Regions from separate parts of the Actinosynnema sp. CA-299493 genome, predicted to be linked through region 1. Evidence: riboswitches for the same ligand, from Rfam matches in the RefSeq annotation. Region 1 holds a riboswitch; each other region holds the start of a gene.
What was found. A riboswitch is a leader RNA that binds a small molecule or an ion and turns the genes downstream of it on or off. The one in region 1 is predicted to bind glycine.
Positions count from the first base shown of each region.

Region 1 (5,974 bases):
ACCGGCCGACAGCAGCGCACCCGCGCTGAGCACCACGGCAGCCCGGCTGGCCGTAGACGCCCGCAACCGGTCGTACCGGTCGATGTGCCACTTGGTCGCGGCCGTCGTTCGACGGCCGCGACCAGCCGTGCACGGGTCAGCCGCCGTAGGCCGAGACCGGCGGGCAGGAGCAGACCAGGTTGCGGTCGCCCTTGACGCCGTCGATGCGGCGCACCGGGGGCCAGATCTTCGGCGCCGACGTGCCCGCCGGGAACACGGCCACCTCACGGCTGTACGGGTGGTCCCACTCGGTGGCGATGGAGGCCGCCGTGTGCGGCGCGTTGCGCAGCGGGTTGTCGTCCACCGGCCACTCGCCCGAGCCGACGCGGTCGATCTCGTGCCGGATCGCGATCATCGCGTCGATGAACCGGTCGATCTCGGCCAGGTCCTCGCTCTCCGTCGGCTCCACCATGAGCGTGCCCGCCACCGGGAAGGACATGGTCGGCGCGTGCAGCCCGTAGTCCGCCAACCGCTTCGCCACGTCGTCCACCGTCACGCCGGTCGCCTTGGTGATCGGCCGCAGGTCGAGGATGCACTCGTGGGCCACGAAACCGCCCTCCCCGGTGTACAGCACGGGGAAGTGCTCGTCCAACCGCCGCGCCACGTAGTTCGCCGCCGCCACCGCGGTCAACGTCGCCCGCCGCAGCCCGTCGCCGCCCATCATCCGCACGTACGCCCACGAGATCGGCAGGATCGACGCCGAGCCCCACGGCGCGGCGCTGATCGGGCCGACACCGGTCGCCGGACCGGCCGACGGCTGCAACGGGTGGTTCGGCAGGAACGGCGCCAGGTGCGAGCGCACGCCGATCGGCCCGACGCCCGGACCACCGCCGCCGTGCGGGATGCAGAACGTCTTGTGCAGGTTCAGGTGCGACACGTCCGACCCGAACTTGCCGTACTGCGCCAACCCGATCAGCGCGTTGAGGTTCGCGCCGTCCACGTACACCTGGCCGCCCGCGTCGTGCACCAGCCCGCACACCTCGCGCACGGTGTCCTCGTACACGCCGTGCGTCGACGGGTAGGTGATCATGATCGCGGCCAGCGAGTCGCGGTGCGCGTCGATCGTCGAACGCAGGTGCTCGACGTCCACGTTGCCGTGGTCGTCGCACTTGACGACCACGACCCGCATCCCGGCCATCACGGCGGACGCGGCGTTGGTGCCGTGCGCGCTCGACGGGATCAGGCACACGTCGCGGTGCGAGTCGCCGTTGGCCAGGTGGTAGGCGCGGATCGCCAGCAGGCCCGCGAACTCGCCCTGGCTGCCCGCGTTGGGCTGCAACGACACCGCGTCGTACCCGGTCACCTCGGCCAGCCACCGCTCCAGGTCACCGACGATCGTCAGCAGCCCCTCGGCGTCCGACGCGGGCGCGAACGGGTGCAGGTCGGCGAACTCCGGCCACGTGACCGGCTCCATCTCGGCCGTGGCGTTGAGCTTCATCGTGCACGAGCCCAGCGGGATCATGCTGCGGTCCAGCGCCACGTCCTTGTCCGACAGCGCGCGCAGGTAGCGCAGCAACGCGGTCTCGGAGCGGTGCGCGTGGAACACCGGGTGGGTCAGGTAGTCGCTGGTGCGGCGCAGGTCGGCGGGGATGCCGTCGGCGGTGTCGGCGTCCAGGCCGTCCACGTCGCCGACCGTCACGCCGAACGCCTGCCACACCGCGACCAGGTGCTCCCGCGTGGTGGTCTCGTCGCACGCGATGGACACCACGTCGTCGTCCACCTGCCATAGGTTCACGCCGAGGTCGCGCGCGGCGGAGACGACGGCGGCGGCACGGCCCTCCACCCGGGCGCGCACGGTGTCGAAGAACTCGCCGTGCACGACCTCGACGCCACCCTCCAGCAGACCGGCGGCCAGCACGGTCGCCATCCGGTGGGCCCGGGTCGCGATGGCCTTCAGCCCTTCCGGACCGTGGTACACCGCGTACATCGACGCGATCACCGCGAGCAGGACCTGCGCGGTGCAGATGTTGCTGGTCGCCTTCTCCCGGCGGATGTGCTGCTCGCGCGTCTGCAGCGCGAGGCGGTAGGCGAGCGAGCCGTCCGCGTCCACGGACACGCCGACGAGCCGTCCGGGCAGCTGCCGCTCCAAGCCCTGGCGCACGGCCATGTAGCCGGCGTGCGGCCCGCCGAACCCGACCGGCACGCCGAACCTCTGCGTGGTGCCGATGACGACGTCCGCGCCGATCTCGCCGGGGGGCCGCAGCAGCGTCAACGCCAGCAGGTCGGCGGCGACGACGGCCTGCGCGCCGGCCTTGTGGATCTCCTCGACGACCGTCGCGTGGTCGCGCACCACGCCGGACGCGCCGGGGTAGGACAGCAGCACGCCGAAGAAGTCGCCGCCGAGGCCGAGGCCCTCGATGCCCTGCGACAGGTCGGCGGTCACGATCTCGATGCCCAGCGGCTCGGCGCGCGTCTCGATGACGGCCAGCGTCTGCGGCAGCGTGTCGGCGTCCACCACGAACTTGGTCGACTTCGACCGTCCCGCGCGGCGGACCAGCGTCATCGCCTCGGCGGCGGCGGTGGACTCGTCCAGCATGGACGCGTTGGCCAGCGGCAGGCCGGTCAGGTCGGCGACCATCGTCTGGAAGTTCAGCAGGGCTTCGAGGCGGCCCTGGGAGATCTCCGGCTGGTACGGCGTGTACGCGGTGTACCAGGCGGGGCTCTCCAGCACGTTGCGGCGGATCACCGGCGGCGTGGTGGTGCCGTAGTAGCCGAGCCCGATCATCTGCGTCATCGGGCGGTTGCGCGCGGCGAGGGCGCGCAGTTCGGCCAGCGCCTCGGTCTCGGTGGCGGGCGCGGGCAGGTCCAGCACCAGGTCGCGCTCGCGGATCGACTCGGGGACGGCGTGCTGCGCCAGCTCCTCCAGCGAGCCGACGCCGATCACGTCGAGGATGCGGGCCAGCTCGGCGGGCCGCGGGCCCACGTGCCGGTCGGCGAACGGGGTGCCGTGCTCGAGTGCGGCGAGGGGGATGCGGTCCTGCGTCATCGGTGCTGGCCTCCAGGGCTCCGGGCAGACTTCTGCCGTTGCCCTCCCCCTCTGTCTTCTGCCCGGCGGCGGGCGCCTGAGAGCTTCACCCGGCTGTCGGGCTTGCACCGTCGGCGGGGTCGGTCGGTGGTGGCCGACCCGCTTTCCAGAGGCGTCTCACCCGCACGGTCCTTGCGCCTGAGAGGTTCCGGGGAGGATTTGCTCCTTCGGCGCCGAGACTGGCTCGGACTCTCCCGCACGGGATAAAGCGACTACGCGCGAAATCCTACCCGGCAGGTGGGTGAACGGTACCGCCGGCGCGACGTGGATCTCACCGCGTGGCACCGGTCGCCACCTGCCCGCCGGCGGGCTCCCGTCAGCCGATGGCCCTGGTCCGACGGCGGCGGGACAGCTCGTCGTTGGCGGGCTCCACGATCTCCGCGCCGTCCGCGCGCTCGGCGGGGAAGTCGTGGATCGTGCCGCTGATCTCGCGCATCGCGCCGGAGACCGCGATGCCGAACACCCCTTGGCCGCCTTGGAGCAGGTCGACCACCTCTTCCGGCGACGTGCACTCGTAGACGGTGGTGCCGTCGCTGAACAACGTGATCCGGGCCAGGTCCTGCACGCCGCGGCGACGCAGGTGGTCGACCGCGACCCGGATGTTCTGCAGCGAGACACCGGTGTCCAGCAGCCGCTTGACTACCTTGAGGACCAGGATGTCCTTGAACGAGTAGAGCCGTTGGCTGCCGGAGCCGTGGGCACTCCTTATGGTCGGGTTGACCAACCCCGTGCGCGCCCAGTAGTCCAGCTGGCGGTAGGTGATGCCCGCGATCTGGCACGCGGCGGGGCCGCGGTACCCGACCAGTTCGTCCGGCAGCGAGGAGTCCGGGAACAGCTCACCCTGTTCGCCGGATCCGGCCCGGATGGGCGCTTCCTCGACCACGCCTGCCTCCCCTCGGTCCGGTCACGACGACCGGCGACCAACGTGAAGCCGCCGCGGTGTCCGAATCACACCGTGGCAATTCACCTGAGTTCGACGGTAAGACCGCCCAGGTGGCAGGTCAACGCGACGCGCGGGACGTGTCTGACCTCGACGTGAGGTTGAGGTTGAGAGAGTCGGCAGTCGTAAGCCATTCGGGTGACGTTTAGTGATCGTTTAGCGGATCAACATTGACGTTGTGTAACCCAGGTGCGTGACGCCCAGAGGTGTCATGCGGCCTTCATCCACAACGCACCGCACACGCCTTCGGACCACCGTTCACGGCACGGGACCGACGCTCCGACCCTCCACCGACGTCGCCGAAACCGACCGGTTTTGTCAAGCACCCGACCCGCTTGTTCACAGCCCCGGCACTCGCACCGCCGAGGGAGCCACCCCACCCACCCAGTTGTCCACAGGCAGCGACCGCCGCCCGGAATTCGTCGGTGCCACGTGGCAGGGTCGAAAACAGGGATCCCCTGGGCGGGGACCTCTGCGAAAGCACGGGCAAGCGCGGACAAGCAGGGGCAAGCAGGGTTCAGCGGCGCGGGTAACGCGAGCCGACGGAACTGGCACGGTCCGGGGCACTGCATCCGCGAGCCCAGCCGGGTCAGCGAAACCAGGCGAGGTCCGCAAATCCGGCAGGCCGCGCGAGATCAGGCCGGGTCTCCGAATCCGGCGGGGGCCGGCGAGACCAGGCGGGGTCCGCGAGACCAGCGGGGCCAGCCAGACTCGGAGGGGTCCGCGAGTCCGGCGGATCGGCGAGACCCAGTGGGCCGGCGAGACCAGGCAAGGGCGGTGAGACAGGCAGAGGCCGGGATGCGGGCCAGGGCGGCGAGCCGTGGACCGGCGTGGGCAAGCAGGCAGAAGCCGGTGCAGGAGGCACACGCGGCGGTCAGGCGGCTACAGGCGAGGCGGACGAGACCGGCGGGGGTTGCGAGACCGACAGAGCGGCGTGACCAGCGTGGTGGGGCTCTAGCCGGTCAGGGCACGCGGGCGCGCGGCAGTTCGGTGATGTCGGCGCGTGGTGAAGCGCGCCGGAACCCGAACCGGACCGCGAGCTGCCGGCCGAGCTACGTGTCCGCGCCCCGGAAGTCCTCGGGCGACACGGAGTCGAGGAACTCGCGGAACTTCTCGACCTCGTCCTCCTGCTCGTCCGGGATGATGAGGCCGGCCTCCGCCAGCACCGACTCCTCCGCGTGGATCGGCACGCCGATCCTCAGCGCCAGCGCCACCGAGTCGCTCGGCCGCGCGGACACCCGGATGTCGCCGTCGAAGACCAGTTCCGCGAAGTACGTGCCTTCCTGCAAGTCCGTGATCCGCACCTGCTCCAGCTGCCGGCCGAGCGCTCCGATGACGTCCTTGAGCAGGTCGTGCGTCAACGGCCGGGCCGGACGCACACCTTGCTGCTCCAACGCGATCGCCGTGGCCTCGACCGATCCGATCCAGATCGGCAGGTACCGTTCGCCCTCGGTTTCGCGCAGCAGCAGGATCGGCTGGTTGGCGGGCAGTTCCACCCGCACGCCGACGACGCGCATTTCGCTCATCGGGTCTCGCCTCCCTCAGCGCGCTGAAATTCTGGCGTCCCCGCTACCAACGAGGATCCCCCACGTACTCTTTCGACGCTACCCGCCAAGCGGGCCCTGTGCGCAACCGCCCGCCCGCTTCCGATCACGATGCGGACACGCGTTCACCTCGGCGAAACCGGGCGACCGACCACGTCACGCAGGCCCACCTTCACCAGGAGTGTGTGCAGCGTTACGGAAAGCGCCGCCAACTCCCGCACCACATCGTCACGTTCCCGCGTCCCGCGCCCAGCGCCGACGACCTGCTCCACCAACCCCACCTCGCGGTCGGCCGCGAGGCGGAACGGGCGCAGGTCGCGCGCCTCCAACCCGTGCTCGGCCATGGCCCGCACGGTCGACGCGATCTGCACCGCCTCGTGGTCGTAGAACCCGCCCGCACCAGCCCTGATCAGGCCGTGCTGCTCC
Region 1 is NZ_CP191993.1:7,406,883-7,412,856, forward strand. It holds gene gcvP (aminomethyl-transferring glycine dehydrogenase) at 137-3,025, opposite strand; glycine riboswitch at 3,181-3,271, opposite strand; gene ACQPYE_RS31175 (MerR family transcriptional regulator) at 3,381-3,947, opposite strand; gene ACQPYE_RS31180 (bifunctional nuclease family protein) at 5,057-5,530, opposite strand; gene ftsR (transcriptional regulator FtsR) at 5,674-5,974, opposite strand, start outside.

Region 2 (5,974 bases), 260 kb from region 1:
GGGTTCATCCAGCTGATGCAGCAGCTGCCGCAGGAACGGCTGATCATCGCGGTGGCGTCGGTCGCGGGCATCGAGGCGGCGGTGGACCTCACGCTGGCCTACGTCAAGGACCGCACGGCGTTCGGCCGGGAGCTGATCAAGTTCCAGAACACCCGGTTCAAGCTCGCCGAGTGCGCCACCGAGGCCCGCGTGACCAGGGCTTTCGTGGACGAGTGCGTGCAGGAGCACCTGTCGGGCCGGCTCGACGTGCCCACCGCCGCGATGGCCAAGTGGTGGGCCACCGAGCGGCTGTGCCAGGTGGTGGACGAGTGCGTGCAGCTGTTCGGCGGCTACGGCTACATGGCCGAGTACCCGATCGCGCGCGCGTGGGCGGACGCGCGCGTGCAGAAGATCTACGGCGGGACGAACGAGATCATGAAGGAAATCATCGCGAGGTCGCTCTAGTGCCGGGGCCGCTGGAGGGGCTGAGGGTCGTCGAGCTGGCCGGCCTCGCGCCCGCGCCGTTCGGCTGCATGGTGCTGGCCGACCTCGGCGCGTCCGTGGTCCGGGTGGACCGCGTCGGCGGCGGCACCGAGGTGCCCCTGCTCGGCCGCGGCCGGCGCTCGATCGGCGTGGACGTCCGCCGACCCGAGGGCGCCGAGCTGGTGCTGCGCCTGGTCGCGGAGTCGGACGTGCTGATCGAGGGCTTCCGGCCCGGCGTGACCGAACGGCTCGGCATCGGCCCGGCGCAGTGCCTGGCCCGCAACCCGGGGCTGGTCTACGGGCGGATGACCGGCTGGGGCCAGGACGGGCCGCTGGCCGACCGCGCCGGGCACGACATCAACTACATCGCGGTGGCCGGCGCGCTGGAGCCGATCGGCCGGGCGGGCGCGCCGCCGACCGTGCCGCTCAACCTCGTCGGCGACTTCGGCGGCGGCGGGCTGCTGCTGGCGCTGGGCGTGCTGGCGGCGTTGTACGAGCGGCAGCGGTCCGGGCGCGGGCAGGTGGTGGACGCGGCCATGGTCGACGGCGCGGCGCTGCTGACCACGTTCGTGCACGGGATGTCGTCGGTGGGCGCGTGGTCGGGCGCGCGCGGGACGAACCTGCTGGACGGCGGCGCGCCGTTCTACGACGTGTACGAGGCGGCCGACGGCCGGTTCGTCGGCATCGGCGCGCTGGAGGACAAGTTCTACGCCGAACTGCTGGTCCTGCTCGGGCTCGACGACGCCGGGCTGCCGGGGCGGCACGACCCGGCGAACTGGCCGGAGCTGCGGGCCCGCATCGCCGCCGCGGTGGCGACCCGGACCAGGGACGAGTGGGCCGCGCTCGCGGAGGGCACCGACGCGTGCCTCGCGCCCGTGCTGGCGCCCGGTGAGGCCCCGGAGCACGGGCACAACGCCCAACGGGGGACGTTCGTCGAGGTGGGCGGGGTGGCTCAGCCCGCGCCCGCGCCGCGGTTCGGCCGCACGCCCGCGGCCACGCCGACGCCGCCGCCCGCGGTCGGCGAGCACACCGTCGAGGTGCTGACCGGGCTGGGGCTGGGCGAGGACGAGATCGCCGGGTTGCGGCGGTCCGGCGTGATCGGCTGACGACCCGATCGAGGACCTCGGCGCAGCCTTGATCGCAGCCCGATCGAGCAAGGAAAAAGGCGTGCGAAATCACCTGAAGGTGTAACGGAAATGAGTGGCAGCCGTCATCGGCCTTTGTCACGCTCGGTGCGTGCTTCGGCGCAATCAGGTGATGGGCTGTGCAGAGGTGGCAGTGTCTGAAGAACCTCGGTGTCCGTGCCAGGGGGGTGGGCGAGTGGCCCGTACCTTGGTGATCGGCGGGACCACTGGTCCCCTTGATCGTCCGTTCGGGTGACGCTCGGGGCCCTCAGGCATGGTTGCGTGGTGTTCGCGCGACCAGTCGAGGGAGGGCGGCGGGTTCGATCGTCATCATCCGGGTGAATGAGGGACCATGGCCGTTGACACGAGCGGCGCGGCGCCAGGCCGCACCGCGCAGTGAAACGGACGGAGACCGATCAGTGAACGTCAAGAAGGTGGTGACGCTGGCGGCGGTCGCGCTGGTGCTGTTCCTCCTGATCACCCAGCCGAACGAGTCCGCCGAAGCGGTGCGGACCGCGGTCGGGTGGCTCCAGTCCGGCGCCGAGTCGATCATCACCTTCGTTCGCAGCCTCTTCGCCTAGGGGTCGCTCGGCGGCCTTTCGAACTCCGCTCAATGCGGTCACGGTCAGTGACATCGCACCTCCAACGTTGCACCGTACGGGTGGAATGAGGGCTATAACGCCCTGGTAACAGGGTTTTTGACAAACCAGGGTCTAGCGGTTGTCGGTACCCGCTAATACGGTGCGTCGCATTGGCTGATCTTCGACCGATGAGGAGGCAGAATGGTCGAGGACTCCGGAGTCGACGAGCTGTTGCGGCAGTGGGCGGCTGAGCGCTCGGACGACGCCGACCTGCAGGAGGTGAACCGGATCAAGGACGCGTGGCTCGCGGAAGCGCCGCCGTCCGTGCCGGGGATCCCGGTGCAGCGGGCGAATGGCGGTCCCCGCGGCCTGGTGAAGGTCGAGTCCGCGGATCCGGCGTACGTGGCGGCGATGCGGAAGCGGGCGCCCGAGGTGCCCGAGCCCCTGCTCGCCGCCGCCGCCAGCTACTGGCAGCTGGTGGGCGACCTGTCCGAGGCGGAGCAGTGGTGGGACGCGGGCATCAGCCCGTTGGACCAGCGCGCTCTCGACTACCGGGCGGCCGGGCTCTCGCCCGCCGACCTCGGTCGTCGCCTCGGCCCGATGACGGTGCTCCAGCACCTGCGTCGGGGTAGTGCGGCGGCCTGGTGCGTGGCCAGGTTGCAGAGGCAACGCCGGGACGGCGTGGCCTAGGTCCGACGAGTCGGGGCGGGCTCCTGAGGTCGAGGAGCCCTTACCTTGGAGGGTGCGGGCTCCCGTGCGGGGAGCCCCAGCCCCGTGCGAGGCACGAAGTACTCTTGAGGCGTGCGAGGCCTCATCACCCCTCAGCGCCTGGCCATCGCGGCCGTCTGCCTGGCGTCGCTGGTCGTGTGCTGCGGCCTGGCCTACTGGCAGTGGGACCGGTTCTCCCAGGCCGGCGGCACGTTCCAGAACCTGGGTTACGTGTTCCAGTGGCCGCTGTTCGGCCTCTTCCCCGCGTTCATGGTGTGGCGCATCCGCAGGCTGGACGCCCGGCGCGAGGCCGAGGCCGCCGCCGGGACGACGGACGCCGCCGACGAGGCCGCGCCGGAGCCGGTGGCCGCGCCGTCTCGGCCGGTCGTTACCGTTGAGCCCGTCAGAGCGCCCGTGCGGGATGACGAGGACGACGAGCTCGCGGCCTACAACCGCATGCTCGCCGAGCTCAACGCGCGGGACCAGCGGTGAGCGAAGGTAGGGCGATGAGCGGCGCGTTGACCAGGTTCCGGTTCATGGCTTACGTGGTCGGTGTCGGCCTGCTGCTGCTCGTGGTCGGCATGATCGCCAAGTACGCGGGCGGCAACGCGGGCATGGTGCAGGTCATCGGCCCCATCCACGGCTTCCTCTACGCGGTGTACCTGGTGCTCACCGTCGACCTCGCGCTCAAGTCCCGCTGGTCGATCAAGGGCACGGTGCTGGTGCTGCTCGCGGGCACGATCCCGTTCGTGTCGTTCTACGCCGAGCGCAGGGTGGTCGAGAGCGTCCGGGCCGAGAAGAGCCTGTGACCGGGCTTGACCCCGCCCGCCGGGCACCCCTAGCGTCTGGCGGTACCAACTGAACACGGCCGTCGATGTCACGCGGGAGAGTCCCCGAGCGGGGCGCCGAAGGAGCAACTCCTCCCCGGAATCTCTCAGGCACAGGTACCGCGCGACGAAGGCAACTCTGGAAAGCAGGCGCACCCGGTGCGCCTCGCCCACGGTGCAAGCCGTCCTCACCCGGCGGCGAAGCTCTCAGGCTCATGGCAGAGGGGGAGGCTCACTCGACGAGGAGTCTCCGGTGGACCGTGTCATCCTTTCGCTCGTGAATCTCTCGGACGTGCCCGCCCGTCGACCCGACCGGTCGGCCCATCGGCATGTCCGCACCCAGGGAGGGCCCGCCTGATGGAAAGCCGCCGCACGCCCCTGCACGCCGAACACGAGGCGTTGGGGGCCATGTTCACCGACTTCGCGGGCTGGCGGATGCCGCTGCGCTACGACAGCGAGCTGGCCGAGCACCACGCGGTGCGCACGTCGGCAGGCCTGTTCGACCTGACCCACATGGGTGAGATCCTGCTCACCGGCCCGGAGGCGGGCGCCGCGCTGGACCACGCCCTGGTCGGCCACGCGTCCGCGATCGGCGTCGGCCGCGCCCGGTACACGATGATCTGCGAGGCCGACGGCGGTGTGATCGACGACCTGATCGTGTACCGCACCGGTGACGCCGAGTACCTCGTCGTGGCCAACGCCTCGAACGCCGCCGTCGTGCACGAGGCCCTGGTCGAGCGGGCGAAGGGCTTCGACGCGACGGTGACCGACGCCTCGACCGACTACGCGCTGCTCGCCGTGCAGGGCCCGAAGGCCACCGCCATCCTCGCCGGCCTCACGCCGACCGACCTGGCCGCGGTGAAGTACTACGCGTCGTACCCGACCGAGGTCGCGGGCAGGCCCGTGCTGCTGGCCCGCACCGGCTACACCGGCGAGGACGGCTTCGAGCTGTTCGTCGCGCCGGACGACGCCGCGCACGTCTGGCAGGCCCTGCTGGCGGCGGGCGCGCCGCACGACCTCAAGCCCGCCGGCCTCGGCTGCCGCGACACGCTGCGGCTGGAGGCCGGGATGCCGCTGTACGGCAACGAGCTCGGCCGCGACCGCACGCCGTTCCAGGCGAACCTCGGCCGGGTGGTGAAGCTGGACAAGCCGGGCGACTTCGTCGGCCGCGACGCGCTGGCCGCCGTCGCCGAGCAGGGCGCCGACCAGGTCCTGGTCGGCCTGAAGACCGACTCGCGCCGCGCGCCGCGGCACGGTTACCCGGTGCTGGACGCGTCCGGCGCCCGGATCGGCGAGGTGACCAGCGGCGCGTTGTCGCCGACCCTGGGCTACTCGGTGGCGATGGCGTACGTCACCGTCGGCAACACCGAGCCGGGCACGCGGCTCTCGGTGGACGTCCGCGGCAGGCACGAGCCGGTCGAAGTCGTCGCACTGCCCTTCTACAAGCGCACCTCGTAAGGGAGACCCCACACATGTCCGAGCACTTCAACACCTCCCTCGCGGAGTTCGACCCGGAGGTCGCGGACGCCGTCGCCGCCGAGCTGCACCGGCAGCAGAGCACGCTGGAGATGATCGCCTCGGAGAACTTCACGCCGGTGTCGGTGCTCCAGGCGCAGGGGTCGGTGCTGACGAACAAGTACGCCGAGGGCTACCCCGGCCGGCGCTACTACGGCGGCTGCGAGAACGTCGACGTGATCGAGCGGCTGGCGATCGAGCGGGTCAAGGCGCTGTTCGGCGCCGGTTTCGCGAACGTGCAGCCGCACTCGGGCGCGCAGGCCAACGCGTGCGCGATGTTCGCCCTGATCCAGCCGGGCGACACGATCCTGGGCCTCGACCTCGCGCACGGCGGCCACCTCACCCACGGCATGCGGATCAACTTCTCCGGCAAGCTCTACAACGTGGTGCCCTACCACGTGTCGGACTCCGACGGCCGGGTCGACATGGCCGAGGTGGAGCGGCTGGCGACCGAGCACAAGCCGAAGCTGATCGTGGCCGGCTGGTCGGCGTACCCGCGTCAGCTGGACTTCGCCGAGTTCCGCCGGATCGCCGACGCGGTGGGCGCGTACCTCATGGTCGACATGGCGCACTTCGCCGGCCTGGTGGCGGCGGGCCTGCACCCGAGCCCCGTGCCGCACGCGCACGTCGTGACCACGACCACGCACAAGACGCTCGGCGGCCCGCGCGGCGGCGTGATCCTGACCAACGAGGCCGACCTGGCGAAGAAGATCAACTCGGCGGTGTTCCCGGGTCAGCAGGGCGGTCCGCTGGAGCA
Region 2 is NZ_CP191993.1:7,663,886-7,669,859, reverse strand. It holds gene ACQPYE_RS32420 (acyl-CoA dehydrogenase family protein) at 1-444, shown strand, start outside; gene ACQPYE_RS32415 (CaiB/BaiF CoA transferase family protein) at 444-1,568, shown strand; gene ACQPYE_RS32410 (hypothetical protein) at 2,006-2,167, shown strand; gene ACQPYE_RS32405 (helix-turn-helix transcriptional regulator) at 2,369-2,857, shown strand; gene ACQPYE_RS32400 (hypothetical protein) at 2,969-3,367, shown strand; gene ACQPYE_RS32395 (DUF3817 domain-containing protein) at 3,382-3,684, shown strand; glycine riboswitch at 3,748-3,835, shown strand; glycine riboswitch at 3,837-3,931, shown strand; gene gcvT (glycine cleavage system aminomethyltransferase GcvT) at 4,060-5,160, shown strand; gene glyA (serine hydroxymethyltransferase) at 5,175-5,974, shown strand, end outside.
Region 2: linked by a shared signal. The riboswitch ahead of gcvT (glycine cleavage system aminomethyltransferase GcvT) and the one ahead of gcvP (aminomethyl-transferring glycine dehydrogenase) in region 1 are both predicted to bind glycine.

Region 3 (5,974 bases), 980 kb from region 1:
CGCGGCGGTGTTCCGGGCGCTGGCCACCGTGGAGGGCACGCTGGCCGCGCTGTCACCGGGGTTCGACATCGTGGCCGAGTCGCGGTCGTTCGCGGACGAGCAGTTCAGCGCGCACCTCACGCCGGAGTCGCTGAAGCGCACCATGACCGAGGAGCTGCACGCGGTGCTGCCCATGCTGCGGCGGCTGCCCCGGCGGGCGGAGCGGATCTCCAGCGCGTTGGAGCAGGGTCGGCTGGGGCTGAGCATGAGGCTGTTCGCCGACGAGCGCGACCGGCAGTTCATCGTGTCCCTGCTGCACCAGGTGATGCTGACCGTGCTGGGCGCGACGGCGGGCGTGATGGCGGTGCTGCTGCTCGGCGCGGACGGCGGGCCGCGGGTGGGTCCGGACATCTCGCTGTTCCAGGTGTTCGGCTACAACCTGCTGGTCATCAGCGTGCTGCTCGGGCTGCGGGTGGTGGTGACCATCTTCCGGCCACGCGGGTGACGCGGTTGACGCGGTTGGTTTGCGGTGCAAACCTGACTGGGTGGCAGACCTGCTGGGTGACTTGGCCGAACTGCGCCGGCGGGCGCGGGAGGACCGGCACGCCTACCCGTTCCCGCTGCTGTTCTTCGGCGTCGCGTCGTTCCTGGCCGTGCCGCTGTACGCGCCGGGTCCGTCGCCGCGCGGGTTCGACGTGCGCTACCCGGTGGCGTTGAGCCTGTACTGGTCGACCGCCTTGGTGGTGGGCGGCCTGGCGACGGTGTGGTGGTACCGCCGGCGTGGTGCGCGGGTGGGCATCGAGACGTCCACCGGGGGCTACCTCGGCGCGCTGGCGATCGGCCTGGGCGGTCCGGTGATCGGCCTGGCGCTGGAGCACCTGCCGTTCCGGTTCCACTCGGGCACCGGCGCGGGGCTGATCCTGCTCGCGGCGGCGACCGCGCTGTGGCGGTGGAAGGCCCCGCTCGCGGCGACGGCGACGGCGGCCGTGCTGGGCACGGCGGTGCTCCAGCACGACCAGCCGGCGATCGGGCAGTTCATCGCGATCGGCCTCGGCCTGGTGGTGCTGGCGGCGGTGGAGCGCAGCACCCGGTTCACCACCATCACGGCGGGGTACCTGGTCGCGCTGTGCGTGTCCGCCGGCTTCACGCCGCTGGAAGGGGTCACGCCCGGCACGTGGTCGTCGGGCAGCGTGGTCGTGCTGCCCGGGTTGGTGCTCGTCGTCGGCGGCCTGGTGGGCTTGCGGCGTGGCTGAGCACCCGACCGCGTCGCTGGACGACGTGGTGCACCAGAGGCACCGGCTGGGCATCCTCACCGTGGCGGCGGAGGCGAAGCGGGTCGAGTTCGGCTACCTGCGGTCCACCCTGGAGCTGACCGCGGGCAACCTGTCGCGGCACATCGCGGTGCTGGAGCAGGCCGGGCTGGTCGCGGTGGAGAAGGGGTACGACGGCAAGCGGCCCCGGACGTGGGTCAGCGTGACGGCGGCGGGCGTGGCCGCGCTGGCGGCGGAGATGGCGGCCCTGCGTGCGCTCGTGGAGAGGCACGTAGCCTCGCGGGCATGAGCATCCACGACATCCCGCTGCGCACGCTGTCCGGTGAGCCGTCGAGCCTGGGCGCGGTGGCGGGCAAGGCGCTGCTGGTGGTGAACGTCGCCTCGAAGTGCGGGCTGACGCCCCAGTACCAGGGCTTGGAGCGGTTGCAGGAGCGGTACGCGGCCCAGGGGTTCTCCGTGGTCGGGTTCCCGTGCAACCAGTTCGCCGGGCAGGAGCCGGGCACGGCGGAGGAGATCGCCACCTTCTGCTCCACCACGTACGGCGTGACGTTCCCGCTGTTCGAGAAGGTCGAGGTGAACGGCCCGTCCCGGCACCCGCTGTACGCCGAGCTGACGGCGTTCGCGGACACCGACGGCGCGGCCGGCGACGTCCAGTGGAACTTCGAGAAGTTCCTCGTCGCCCCGTCCGGCGAGGTCGTGGCCAGGTTCCGCCCGCGCACCGAGCCTGAGGACGAGGCGGTCGTGAAGGCGATCGAGGCGGTCCTGCCGTAACCCGGCGGTGTGGGAGGCGACCGGTCGGCCGCCTCCCACGCACGGGTCAGCACTCGATGACGTTGACGGCCAGCCCGCCGCGAGCGGTCTCCTTGTATTTGCTCTTCATGTCCTTGCCCGTCTCACGCATGGTCTTGATGACCTTGTCCAACGACACGAAGTGCGAGCCGTCGCCGCGCAGCGCCATCCGCGCCGCCGTGATCGCCTTGATCGACGCCAGCGCGTTGCGCTCGATGCACGGGATCTGCACCAGTCCCCCGATCGGGTCGCACGTCAGCCCCAGGTTGTGCTCCATGGCGATCTCGGCCGCGTTCTCCACCTGCTCCGGCGTGCCGCCCATGACCTCGGCCAGCCCGCCCGCCGCCATCGAGCACGCCGAACCGACCTCGCCCTGGCACCCGACCTCGGCGCCGGAGATCGACGCGTTCTCCTTGAACAGCACGCCGACCGCCCCCGCCGTCAGCAGGAACCGCACCACGCCGTCGTCGGACGCGCCCGGCACGAAGCGGGTGTAATAGTGCAGCACCGCGGGCACGATGCCAGCCGCGCCGTTGGTCGGCGCGGTCACCACGCGACCGCCTGCGGCGTTCTCCTCGTTCACCGCCAGCGCGAACAGCGTCACCCAGTCCATCACCCGCAACGGGTCCGTGGCGTAGTGCTCGGCGGCCATCCGCTGCCGCATCTCGGCCGCGCGCCGCCGCACCTTCAAGCCACCGGGCAGCACACCGGTCCGAGTGCAGCCGCGCTCGACGCACTGCTGCATCACGTCCCAGATCCCCAGCAGCCCCGAGCGCACCGACTCCTCGCCACGCCACGACAGCTCGTTGGCCAGCATGACCTCGCTGATCGACAGCCCGGTCTCCCGGCACCGCGCCAGCAGCTCGTCACCCGTCCGGAACGGGTGCGCGACCGGCGTCTCGTCGGCCTTGATCCGGTCGGCGCCGGTGGCCGTGTCGTCCACCACGAACCCGCCGCCGACGGAGTAGTACACCGCCGAGTCGACCACGGCGTCACCCGAGTGGGCGGTGAAGCTCATGCCGTTGGGGTGCAGCGGCAACGACTTGCGCCGGTGCATCACCAGGTCGGTGTCCTCGGTGAACGCGATCTCCCGCGCGCCGGCCAGCCGCAGCCGTCCGGTGGCGCGGATCTCCGCCACCCGCCGCTCGGCCTCTTCAGGGTCGACCTCCTCCGGCCGGCAGCCCTCCAGTCCGAGCAGCACCGCCTTGGGGCTGCCGTGCCCGTGCCCGGTCGCGCCGAGCGAGCCGAACAGCTCCACGTGCACCCGGTCGACCGAGGCCGACGAGGGCCGCAGCCGGTCCGCGAACATCATCGCCGCGCGCATCGGGCCCACCGTGTGCGAGCTCGACGGTCCGATGCCCACGGAGAACAGGTCGAACACGCTGATCGCCATGACGTCAGTCCCCGGTCAGTTCCGCGTACTTCGCCGCGGTCAGCAGCCCGGACGCGTCGGTCACGGCCACCTTGAACAGCCAACCGGCGCCGTACGGGTCGTTGTTGATCAGCGACGGGTCGTTGACAGCGGTCGGGTTGACCTCCACCACCTCGCCGCTGACCGGCGCGTACAGGTCGCTGACCGACTTGGTCGACTCCAGCTCGCCGCACACCTCGCCGGACGTCACCACGGCGCCGACCTCGGGCAGCTCCACGAACACGATGTCACCCAGCGAGTCCGCCGCGTACGACGTGATGCCGACCGCCACCGGGTCCTGGGTACCCGGCGCCCAGTCCACCCACTCGTGCTCGGGCGTGTACAGCAGGTTGTCCGGAAAAGTCACGACAGCGCTCCCTCACGGCAAGGTCCACCCAGAGCCCCACTCTGTCCTTGGACCTGAGAGCTTCACCGGGTCGTCGCGACGGCTGACCGTCGATCCGTTCCGGCTTGCACCGTGGGTGCGCGCGGTTGGGCGCGCTTTCCAGAGTCGCCTCACCCGAGCGGTTCTCGCTGCCTGAGAGTGTGCGGGGTACTTGCTCCTTCGGCGCCCCGGCACGTTCACCGAGGTCTCTCCCGCGCGGGTTCCGGCGCTCCTGGCGCGCCGCGGCCGATGTTCAGTTGGTTGGCCCGCACGCTAGGTGCCGGGCCCGACGGGTGTCAACGCGCCACCGGACTTGTCCGGACCGCACAACCGCGCACCGGCCCGTTGGTGCTCGCGGCACGATGACACCGGGTACCCGTTACCGGACCTTTGGTGTAACAACGGCCGAAGGAGCCCACCGTGCGGATCGCCGTCCCCCGCGAGATCAAGAACCACGAGTACCGCGTCGCGCTGACCCCGGCGGGCGCGCACGAGCTGACCCAGCGCGGTCACGACGTGGTGGTCGAGACCGGCGCGGGCCTCGGTTCGGCCATCACCGACGAGGAGTACCTGGCCGCCGGCGCGAAGGTGCTGCCCGGCGCGGACGACGTGTGGGCCGAGGGCGACCTGGTGCTCAAGGTCAAGGAGCCGATCGCCGAGGAGTACCCGCGGCTGCGCAAGGGCCAGGTCCTGTTCACGTACCTGCACCTGGCCGCCGACCGGCCGCTGACGCGGGCGTTGCTGGACTCCGGCACCACCGCCGTCGCCTACGAGACCGTGCAGACCCCGAACGGCGCGCTGCCGCTGCTGGCGCCGATGTCGGAGGTGGCGGGCAGGCTCGCGCCGCAGGTGGGCGCGTACTCGCTGATGAAGCCGTCCGGCGGGCGCGGCGTGCTGCCCGGCGGCGTGCCCGGCGTGCACCCGGCGCGGGTGGTCGTGATCGGCGGCGGCGTGGCGGGCCTGAACGCGGCGGCGATCGCCGTGGGCATGGGCGCGGACGTGCAGGTCCTGGACACCAACGTGGACCGGCTGCGGCACATCGACGCCCTCTACCAGGGCCGCCTGCGCACCGTGACGTCCAACCGGTACGCCGTCGAGGAGGCCGTCCGCGAGGCCGATCTGGTCATCGGCGCGGTGCTGGTGCCCGGCGCGAAGGCGCCGAAGCTGGTCGGCAACGACCTGGTGGCCGGCATGAGGCCCGGCTCCGTCCTCGTGGACATCGCGATCGACCAGGGCGGCTGCTTCGCCGACTCGCGGCCGACCACGCACGACGACCCGACCTACCAGGTGCACGACACCGTCTTCTACTGCGTGGCGAACATGCCCGGCGCCGTGCCGCGCACGTCGACCTACGCGCTGACCAACGTGACGCTGCCGTACGCCGTCGCGCTGGCCGACCTGGGCTGGGAGGCGGCGCTGCGCGGGGACGCGTCGCTGGCGCTCGGCCTGAACGCGCACGAGGGCCTGCTGACCAACCTGCCGGTCGCCCAGGCGCACGGGATGACCCACACGCCGGTCGACCTCTGATACCCACTACCGCGAAGGGCCCCGCTCACAGCACGTGAGCGGGGCCCTTCGGCAAGAAAGACGGCCCGCTCAACCAGCCTGGGGGTCACTGGGAGCGGGCCGCGTGACCAATCCTAGCCGGGAACCGGGGTCCCTGCCCAGCGGCCCCACCTATCCGGCGCACATTTCGCCCGGCGGTGGCAACACGCCGTGTGCACGCTCAAGCAATCGAGTGAACTTGGGTGATAACAGGTAAGTCACGACACCCCGGTGACCGATGGACAGGTCGGAACCCCGTAGCTACCGAGCGGGGTCGTCCGCTCGCGCGGCGCCCCGCCGCGCCACCTCCGATCGGAGCGAGATGGCTGAACCCGAGGGCTGGATCGACTGCCACGACCCGTTCGGGCGGGACCGGTCGATGACCGTGCTCGTCGAGGACGACCGAGTTCTGCTGGTCGCGCCACCCGGTGAGTCCGCTGTGATGTCGGTCACGCAGACGCGCAGGCTGCACCGCCTGCTCGACCAAGTCGCCGACAGGATGTGACGGGCGTGGACGAAGCGCTGCGCGCCGCCGTGCTGCGCCGGCTGGCGTTGCTGGACGAGGTCGCCGAGACCGGCGAGGCGGACGCCCTC
Region 3 is NZ_CP191993.1:8,383,367-8,389,340, forward strand. It holds gene ACQPYE_RS35855 (ABC1 kinase family protein) at 1-484, shown strand, start outside; gene ACQPYE_RS35860 (hypothetical protein) at 525-1,232, shown strand; gene ACQPYE_RS35865 (transcriptional regulator) at 1,225-1,539, shown strand; gene ACQPYE_RS35870 (glutathione peroxidase) at 1,536-2,021, shown strand; gene ACQPYE_RS35875 (L-serine ammonia-lyase) at 2,068-3,432, opposite strand; gene gcvH (glycine cleavage system protein GcvH) at 3,437-3,817, opposite strand; glycine riboswitch at 3,966-4,060, opposite strand; gene ald (alanine dehydrogenase) at 4,256-5,362, shown strand; gene ACQPYE_RS35890 (hypothetical protein) at 5,703-5,885, shown strand; gene ACQPYE_RS35895 (hypothetical protein) at 5,891-5,974, shown strand, end outside.
Region 3: linked by a shared signal. The riboswitch ahead of gcvH (glycine cleavage system protein GcvH) and the one ahead of gcvP (aminomethyl-transferring glycine dehydrogenase) in region 1 are both predicted to bind glycine.